One region of the Streptomyces sp. NPDC001848 genome, then DNA from elsewhere that is predicted to be linked to it. Evidence: riboswitches for the same ligand, from Rfam matches in the RefSeq annotation. Region 1 holds a riboswitch; each other region holds the start of a gene.
The links. Region 1 has a riboswitch for cyclic di-AMP ahead of ACFYZJ_RS25750 (transglycosylase SLT domain-containing protein). Riboswitches for the same ligand answer to the same signal wherever they lie in the genome.

Region 1 (2,255 bases):
GAGGGGACGACCCCCGGTGCGTACGGGTCACCGAACCGTGCCGCGAGCATGACGAGCAGCGGCCGGAACCGCTTCCCGCCCGCGCGCACGAGATGCTGCGCGGCCTCGGTGATGAAGGGCACCTCGCTCTTCGTGGCGTCGAGCAGCCCTTCCTCGACAGCGGCCAATCCGGCCTGGACATCGGCTTCCAGAGCCTGGTCCCGCACGCTCAGCCCGAACGGCCCGACGACGGTCACGTGAGGTCTCCTGTCTGCTGACGTCTGCTGACGATCACACGGTCGGTAGCGAGGTCGGTCATGTGGTCGATGACGTTGTCGGTCGACTCGGCTCACTGAGTTTGTCGATCTGTCGCCGCCATCACTCAAGTCAGCGTATCCGGTCAGGTTTCGATCACCACGAGTGCCCGCTGTTCCGGGCCGGGCCGTATCGGATCAGGAGCGGCATGTTCTTGATCTTCTTGATCAGGTGATACGAGCGGGTTTGGAGCGACATGGCGGAAAGTCGCCCCCCGTGACGGCCCCGGGGGCCACGCGAGTCCCGGCCGTCCCGCCCGGACGCCATCACCCGGCCGGGCGCACACGCGGCTCGCCCAGGACGCCCGGCTCGCGCGGCTCGCGCGGCTCGCCCGGCTCGCGCGGAACCACGGGACACGCACGCGCACAGACCTGATACGCCATGACGGGTGACGTCGGTCACCACTCTTCCGACCCAGGGCGGGTCCCTGGACGCACGAAGTGTCCGAATTATGCAGATTTTCACCCATAAACATCACCCCTCGACAGCGATCGATGCACCTTTTGCCCGAATTGCCGCCTTGGAGTCCTGAATTACGGGAGACGATCAAGGGACACCCGAGTGAATTAGCTCACGCCCGGACAGGACAGGGCGAAGCATTCGGAGTCTCAACTTCCGCTTTGCTTATGCCAAGTTGAACCTCGTTCAACAATTTGGATCACACCCCTTATTCCCGCATTTCAAGGTCATTTACCTTGGAATGTGACTTCCTGGCTTGTTCCCGACATGTGCTCTCGCATACCTTCCCAATCGATCCGAGCGGATCGCCGAATCCTGCCGCCGCTCGCGAGCCCATCGACCCATAACGGCAGGAGCGGGGGACCCAGGTAAGTCGCCGGACCGGACACAGCACCGGAACGGCTTGGGGTGAAGCCGATTCCTCGGCACCGAGGACACGGCCGGGCACCTCCCCGCCCGAACCCGACAGCTCACCTCGCAGGCGTTGGAGAGGACTAAACGACATGCCCGCTTTCGCCCTGCCCGCACGCCGTCGGGACCGCCGCTCCAAGGCCGCGCGCCTCACCCGTGCCCTCGCTGCCGCGGGGACGGGTGCCGCCGTTCTCGCCCTCCCGCTCATGGGTGCGACCAGCGCTTCCGCCGCGACCCCCACGTCCGCGGCGACCAAGGCCGTGACCGCGAACACCCTGACCACGCGCGCCACCAACCTCGACGGCTGGATCCGCCAGTCGCTGGTGGTCATGCGGCAGCACGGGATTCCCGGCTCCTACTACGGCATCTACCGCAACGTGATGCGTGAGTCGTCGGGCAACCCGTCCGCCATCAACCTGTGGGACTCCAACGCCCGGATGGGCATCCCGTCCAAGGGCCTCCTCCAGGTCATCGCCCCGACCTTCCGCGCGTACCACGTGCCGGGCACGTCGTGGAACATCTACGACCCGGTGGCGAACATCACGGCCGCGTGCAACTACGCCGCCCACCGGTACGGCTCCATCGACAACGTCCACAGCGCGTACTGACGCTGTCCACCGCGCGGACCGAGGCTCAGACCGAGGTCCGGCGGTCCCCGAAGAGTCGTTCGAGGACGACGGCGATGCCGTCGTCCTCGTTCGACTTCGTGATCTCGTCGGCCATCGCCTTGAGTTCGGGGTGGGCGTTGGCCATGGCGACGCCGTACGCGGCCCACTCGAACATCGGGATGTCGTTCGGCATGTCACCGAACGCGATGGTCCGGGACGGCCCCAGGCCCAGATACTCGGCGGCGAGCGCGAGCCCCGTCGCCTTGGTGACGCCGCACGGCTGGAGTTCGACGGTGCCGGGCCCGGACATGGTGACCGACGCCAGCGAACCCACCGCGCTGCGCGCCGCCGTCGCCAACTCGTCGTCGCTGAGGGCGTGATGGCGCAGCAGCACCTTGCTGATGGGCGCGCACCACAGGTCGTCGCGCCGCTGGACCCGCACCGCGGGCAGCGTGGGATGCGGCATCCGGTAGCCGGGCTCGA
Region 2 (2,255 bases), on a different contig from region 1:
GGGTGTCGCCGGGGACTCGTCGTCCGGCGGATCGTCCTCCGACTCGGGTCTCGACTCGGGTCTCGACTCCGGCCTCGACTCCGGTCTCGACTCGGGCCTGTCCGACTCGTCCGGATCCTCTGCGTCGACCACCCCGTCGCCTTCTTCGTCCTCTTCATCCCCTTCGCCGTCCTCGTCCGGGTCGTCGACCGCCGACACCACTCAGGGCGCGCAGGGGTCCGGCAGTGCGCCCGCGGCCACCACGAAGAACGACGAGTCGGACAACTCGGCACAGAACGGTGCCTCGTCCGGGGCGAGTTCGACCGAGGGCTCAGGTGCCGGTCGTCATCGCGGGGGCAGCGCCGAGGAGGGCGCCGCGGGCGGTCGTACCGAAGACGCGTCCGGCCGCCATGCCTCACGCGGCACCGACGGCGCGCGTGACGCCGTCGACGGCTCGTACACCGTCCGCCCCGGGGACAATCTGTCGTCCATCGCCGACTCCCTTGACCTCAACGGCGGATGGGCGGCGCTGTACGAGGCGAACAAGAAGACGGTCGGTGCCGACCCGAACCTCATCCTCCCCGGTCAGAGCCTTGCGCTCAGCACCGACCCGGTCGGCGGCTCATCCTGAACTGCCCCTTCCGTTGCGGAAGTTCACGACCTACTTCGCGCCGAATGTCCTGTTTGGTGAAAGTGAGATATGGGTCTCATAAGCCCTGATCGTCTTTGAAATTCCGGCGATCGACTGCTTACGGTCGTGATCGCTCGCCACAGCGAGCCCCTGCGGTCGCAACGCCGAATCCTGCCAGCGGCCGTACGGGAACAGTCGTCGCGTCAAGCGCCGTAGGCAGGAGCGGGGGACCCAAGGTAGGCGCCGCGTCCGGGAGTTGACCGGAAGCGGCTCGGGGTGAAGCCGTGTCCCGCAAGGGGCGCGGCCGGGCAACTCAACCGGCCCGAACCCGACAGCTCACCTCGCAGGCGTCGGTGAGGGGAACGAACCATGCTGTGTTCCGGCAACGGCAAGCACCGCCGCCCGTCCAAGGCCACCCGTGCCATCGCGCTCGCCGGTGTCGCCGGCGCTGCCATCGCCGGCCCGCTCCTCGCGGCCGGGAACGCCTCCGCGGCCACCGCCGCCCAGTGGGACGCCGTCGCCCAGTGCGAGTCCGGTGGCAACTGGCACATCAACACCGGCAACGGCTTCTACGGCGGTCTGCAGTTCACGAACTCCACCTGGGCCGCCTACGGCGGCACCGCCTACGCCTCCCGCGCCGACCTGGCCACCAAGGACCAGCAGATAGCCATCGCCGAGAAGGTCCTCGCGGGCCAGGGCAAGGGCGCCTGGCCGGTGTGCGGCAAGGGCCTGACCGGCGCCGCGTACAACGGCTCCGCGGCCACCGGCTCGTCGAGCGGCGCGAAGAGCACCAGCCCGAAGAGCGCCACCACCCGCTCGACCGAGCAGCAGGCGGCCAACCGCTCCGCGCAGCGCCCGGCTCCGAAGAAGACCGTCACCACCCCGACCGGTACGAAGGTCAAGAAGGGCGACGGCGAGTACAAGGTGGTCAAGGGCGACACCCTCAGCTCGATCGCTGCGAGCCACCACGTCCGGGGCGGCTGGAAGAAGCTGTTCGAGCTGAACAAGGACATCGTCCAGGACGCCAACCTGATCTACCCGGGCCAGCAGCTGCACCTGAAGTGACAGCCACGCGGTAGCCGGGCCACGGGCCCCTCCCAGGCGTGACCCCCACCATGGGGGTCCGTGCGGGCCCGTCCCCCGTCCCCACGGCCCCCCGCTCCGGCGCGTTTTCCCCCGTACGCACCGGAGCGGGGCTTTTGCTGTCCGGCCGCGCGGATTTCACCGCACCTTTCACGCATCCTTTGTTCCGTTGAGGAACAATGTGGAGCGTCACCCTGTCCACGGGACGGTCGGTAGGCCGGCCGACAGCCCGGGGCGGTTAGGCTCTAGTCGCAAGGCACAGCCGTAAGGCAGACAGCCCCGCACTTCCAGCGTCACATCCAAGAAGGAGATGCTCGTGCCGTCCATCGACGTCGTCGTAGCCCGGGAAATCCTGGACTCCCGAGGCAACCCCACGGTCGAGGTCGAGGTCGGCCTCGACGACGGCAGCACGGGTCGTGCCGCCGTCCCGTCCGGCGCCTCCACCGGCGCCTTCGAGGCCATCGAGCTCCGCGACGGTGACCCCAACCGCTACCAGGGCAAGGGTGTCGAGAAGGCCGTCCTCGCCGTCATCGAGCAGATCGGCCCGGAGCTGGTCGGCTAC
Region 3 (2,255 bases), on a different contig from region 1:
CTCATCGGCCGTATCGGGCCCGACCGCCACGACCGCGTATGGCCCGCGCAGGTGCTCGGCACGTACTGCCTCGGCGGCACCCTCACCTCCCGCCTGGACCGCGTCCTGCGCGAGGAGAAGGGCTACACCTACGGGGTTCGGGCGTTCGGCCAGGTGCTGCGCTCCGCGCCCGACGGCACGGGCGCCGCGATGCTCGCCATCAGCGGCTCGGTCGACACGCCGAACACCGGCCCGGCGCTCGACGACCTGTGGAAGGTGCTGCGCACCCTGGCCGCCGAGGGCCTGACGGACGCCGAGCGCGATGTCGCCGTGCAGAACCTGGTGGGGGTGGCACCGCTGAAGTTCGAGACGGCGGCGGCCGTCGCGAGCACGCTCGCCGACCAGGTCGAGCAGCACCTGCCGGACGACTACCAGTCGACGCTCTATCAGGAACTGGCCGCCACCGGGACGGTGGAGGCCACCGCGGCCGTCGTCAACGCGTTCCCGGTCGACCGTCTGGTCACCGTCCTGGTGGGCGACGCGGCGCAGATCAAGGAGCCCGTCGAGGCGCTCGCCATCGGTGAAGTGAGCGTCGTGGCGGCCGAGTAGGGCGAACCGTACGCGCGCGTGTGCCGCGCCGACCCAGGGCCCTGGTGACTCCCCGTGTCACCAGGGCCCTGCCTATTGGGGGTATGTCCGTATTGCCACAGAGGTTGCCTCTCTGCCCTGTGGGATGCGCTACAAACCCCGCTCCGCGTTTGCTGATTGAAAGACGGTCCCCTTAGCGTCATTCAGGCTGTCCGTCAGGCAGTACGCCGCACCCGCGGCACCGGACAGTCATCGCCGAGTCCCCGTACGGCGCGAGTCAGGGGAGCCGGGGACCCAAAACCACAGTCCCTGGGGTGAATCGGGCGCGAGCCCGTAGGAGACCTTCCTGCTCCGAACCCGTCAGCTAACCCGGTAGGCGAGAGGGAAGGAAAGGACCAGCCACTTCATGGCGTTCACCTGCGCCACCGGGAAGCACCGTCGCCCGAGCCGTGTGAAGCGTACGACTGCGAACGCCGTCGGCGTCGCCGCGCTCACCGCCACCGGTGTCATCGGCACCCTGGCCGCCCCGGCCCTCGCCGCCGACGCCCCCTCCGAGCAGACCGGACTGCTCCAGGCCGTCACCCTCGGTGACTCGGTCGCCGAGAAGATCGACGCACAGGCCACCGCCCAGAAGCAGGCCGCCGAGCGGAAGCAGGCCGAGGAGGCCTCGCGTACGAAGGCCGCCGAGAAGGCCCGTCAGGAGCGCGAGGCCAAGGAGCGGGCCGCACGCGAAGCCGAGCGCAGGCGTCTGAACGCGTTCGTACCGCCGATCTTCGACTCCTACGTGTCCACCGGCTACAAGACCGGCGGCTCCCTGTGGTCCTCCGGCGCCCACACCGGCATCGACTTCCACGCCGCCACGGGCACGCCCGTGCACGCCGTCGGCGCCGGCACCGTCGTCCAGACCGGCTGGGGCGGCGCGTACGGCAACCAGATCGTCATCAGGATGGACGACGGCACCTACACCCAGTACGGCCACCTGTCGTCCATCGGCGTCTCCGTCGGGCAGCGGGTCACCCCCGGCCGGCAGATAGCCCTCTCCGGGGCCACCGGCAACACCACCGGGCCGCACCTGCACTTCGAGGCCCGCACCACTCCCGAGTACGGCTCGGACATCGACCCCGTCGCCTACCTCCGCTCGCACGGTGTGAACGTCTGACGGCCGGCGTCCGCGACCGGCGCGTCCGCGACCGGCGCGCCCGCACGGCGACGCGCCCGCACGGCGACGCGCCCGCACCCGACGGCCCCGGCTGACCAGCCGGGGCCGTCGTCCGCTTTCAGAACGGTGTGTGACCAAAAAATATCCATGGATTCCGGCCCGCCGTCGGAAATTCCGGCCCGCTGCAATAGAGTCGGTTGAACACGCGTCAATCGCGTACGTTTCACGGGGATTAAGGCGGAGGTCGGTCATGCGTATTCCGGCGCACTCGGTCTGCACGGCGATCCGTGATGACATCGTCGCGGGTGTCTACGAGCGCGGCAGCCGACTCACCGAGGAACTCCTCGCGCGGCGCTACGGCGTCTCCCGTGTCCCCGTGCGGGAGGCGCTGCGCACCCTGGAGGCCGAGGGCTTCGTCGTCACCCGCCGACACGCGGGCGCGTGTGTGGCGGAACCCACCGAGCAGGAGGCCGCCGACCTGCTGGAGATGCGGATGCTGCTGGAGCCGCTCGGAGCCGCCCGGGCCGCG

Region 2: it holds a riboswitch for cyclic di-AMP, as region 1 does, so the genes downstream of both, ACFYZJ_RS33085 (transglycosylase family protein) here and ACFYZJ_RS25750 (transglycosylase SLT domain-containing protein) in region 1, are expected to answer to the same signal.
Region 3: it holds a riboswitch for cyclic di-AMP, as region 1 does, so the genes downstream of both, ACFYZJ_RS02470 (M23 family metallopeptidase) here and ACFYZJ_RS25750 (transglycosylase SLT domain-containing protein) in region 1, are expected to answer to the same signal.

Annotation. Positions count from the first base shown of each region.
Region 1 is NZ_JBIATP010000012.1:292,393-294,647, forward strand. It holds gene ACFYZJ_RS25745 (polyprenyl synthetase family protein) at 1-236, opposite strand, end outside; cyclic di-AMP (ydaO/yuaA leader) riboswitch at 1,050-1,252, shown strand; gene ACFYZJ_RS25750 (transglycosylase SLT domain-containing protein) at 1,257-1,772, shown strand; gene ACFYZJ_RS25755 (HAD family hydrolase) at 1,798-2,255, opposite strand, start outside.
Region 2 is NZ_JBIATP010000020.1:93,569-95,823, reverse strand. It holds gene ACFYZJ_RS33090 (transglycosylase family protein) at 1-610, shown strand, start outside; cyclic di-AMP (ydaO/yuaA leader) riboswitch at 809-975, shown strand; gene ACFYZJ_RS33085 (transglycosylase family protein) at 980-1,675, shown strand; gene eno (phosphopyruvate hydratase) at 2,004-2,255, shown strand, end outside.
Region 3 is NZ_JBIATP010000001.1:536,369-538,623, reverse strand. It holds gene ACFYZJ_RS02475 (M16 family metallopeptidase) at 1-588, shown strand, start outside; cyclic di-AMP (ydaO/yuaA leader) riboswitch at 811-961, shown strand; gene ACFYZJ_RS02470 (M23 family metallopeptidase) at 974-1,726, shown strand; gene ACFYZJ_RS02465 (GntR family transcriptional regulator) at 1,977-2,255, shown strand, end outside.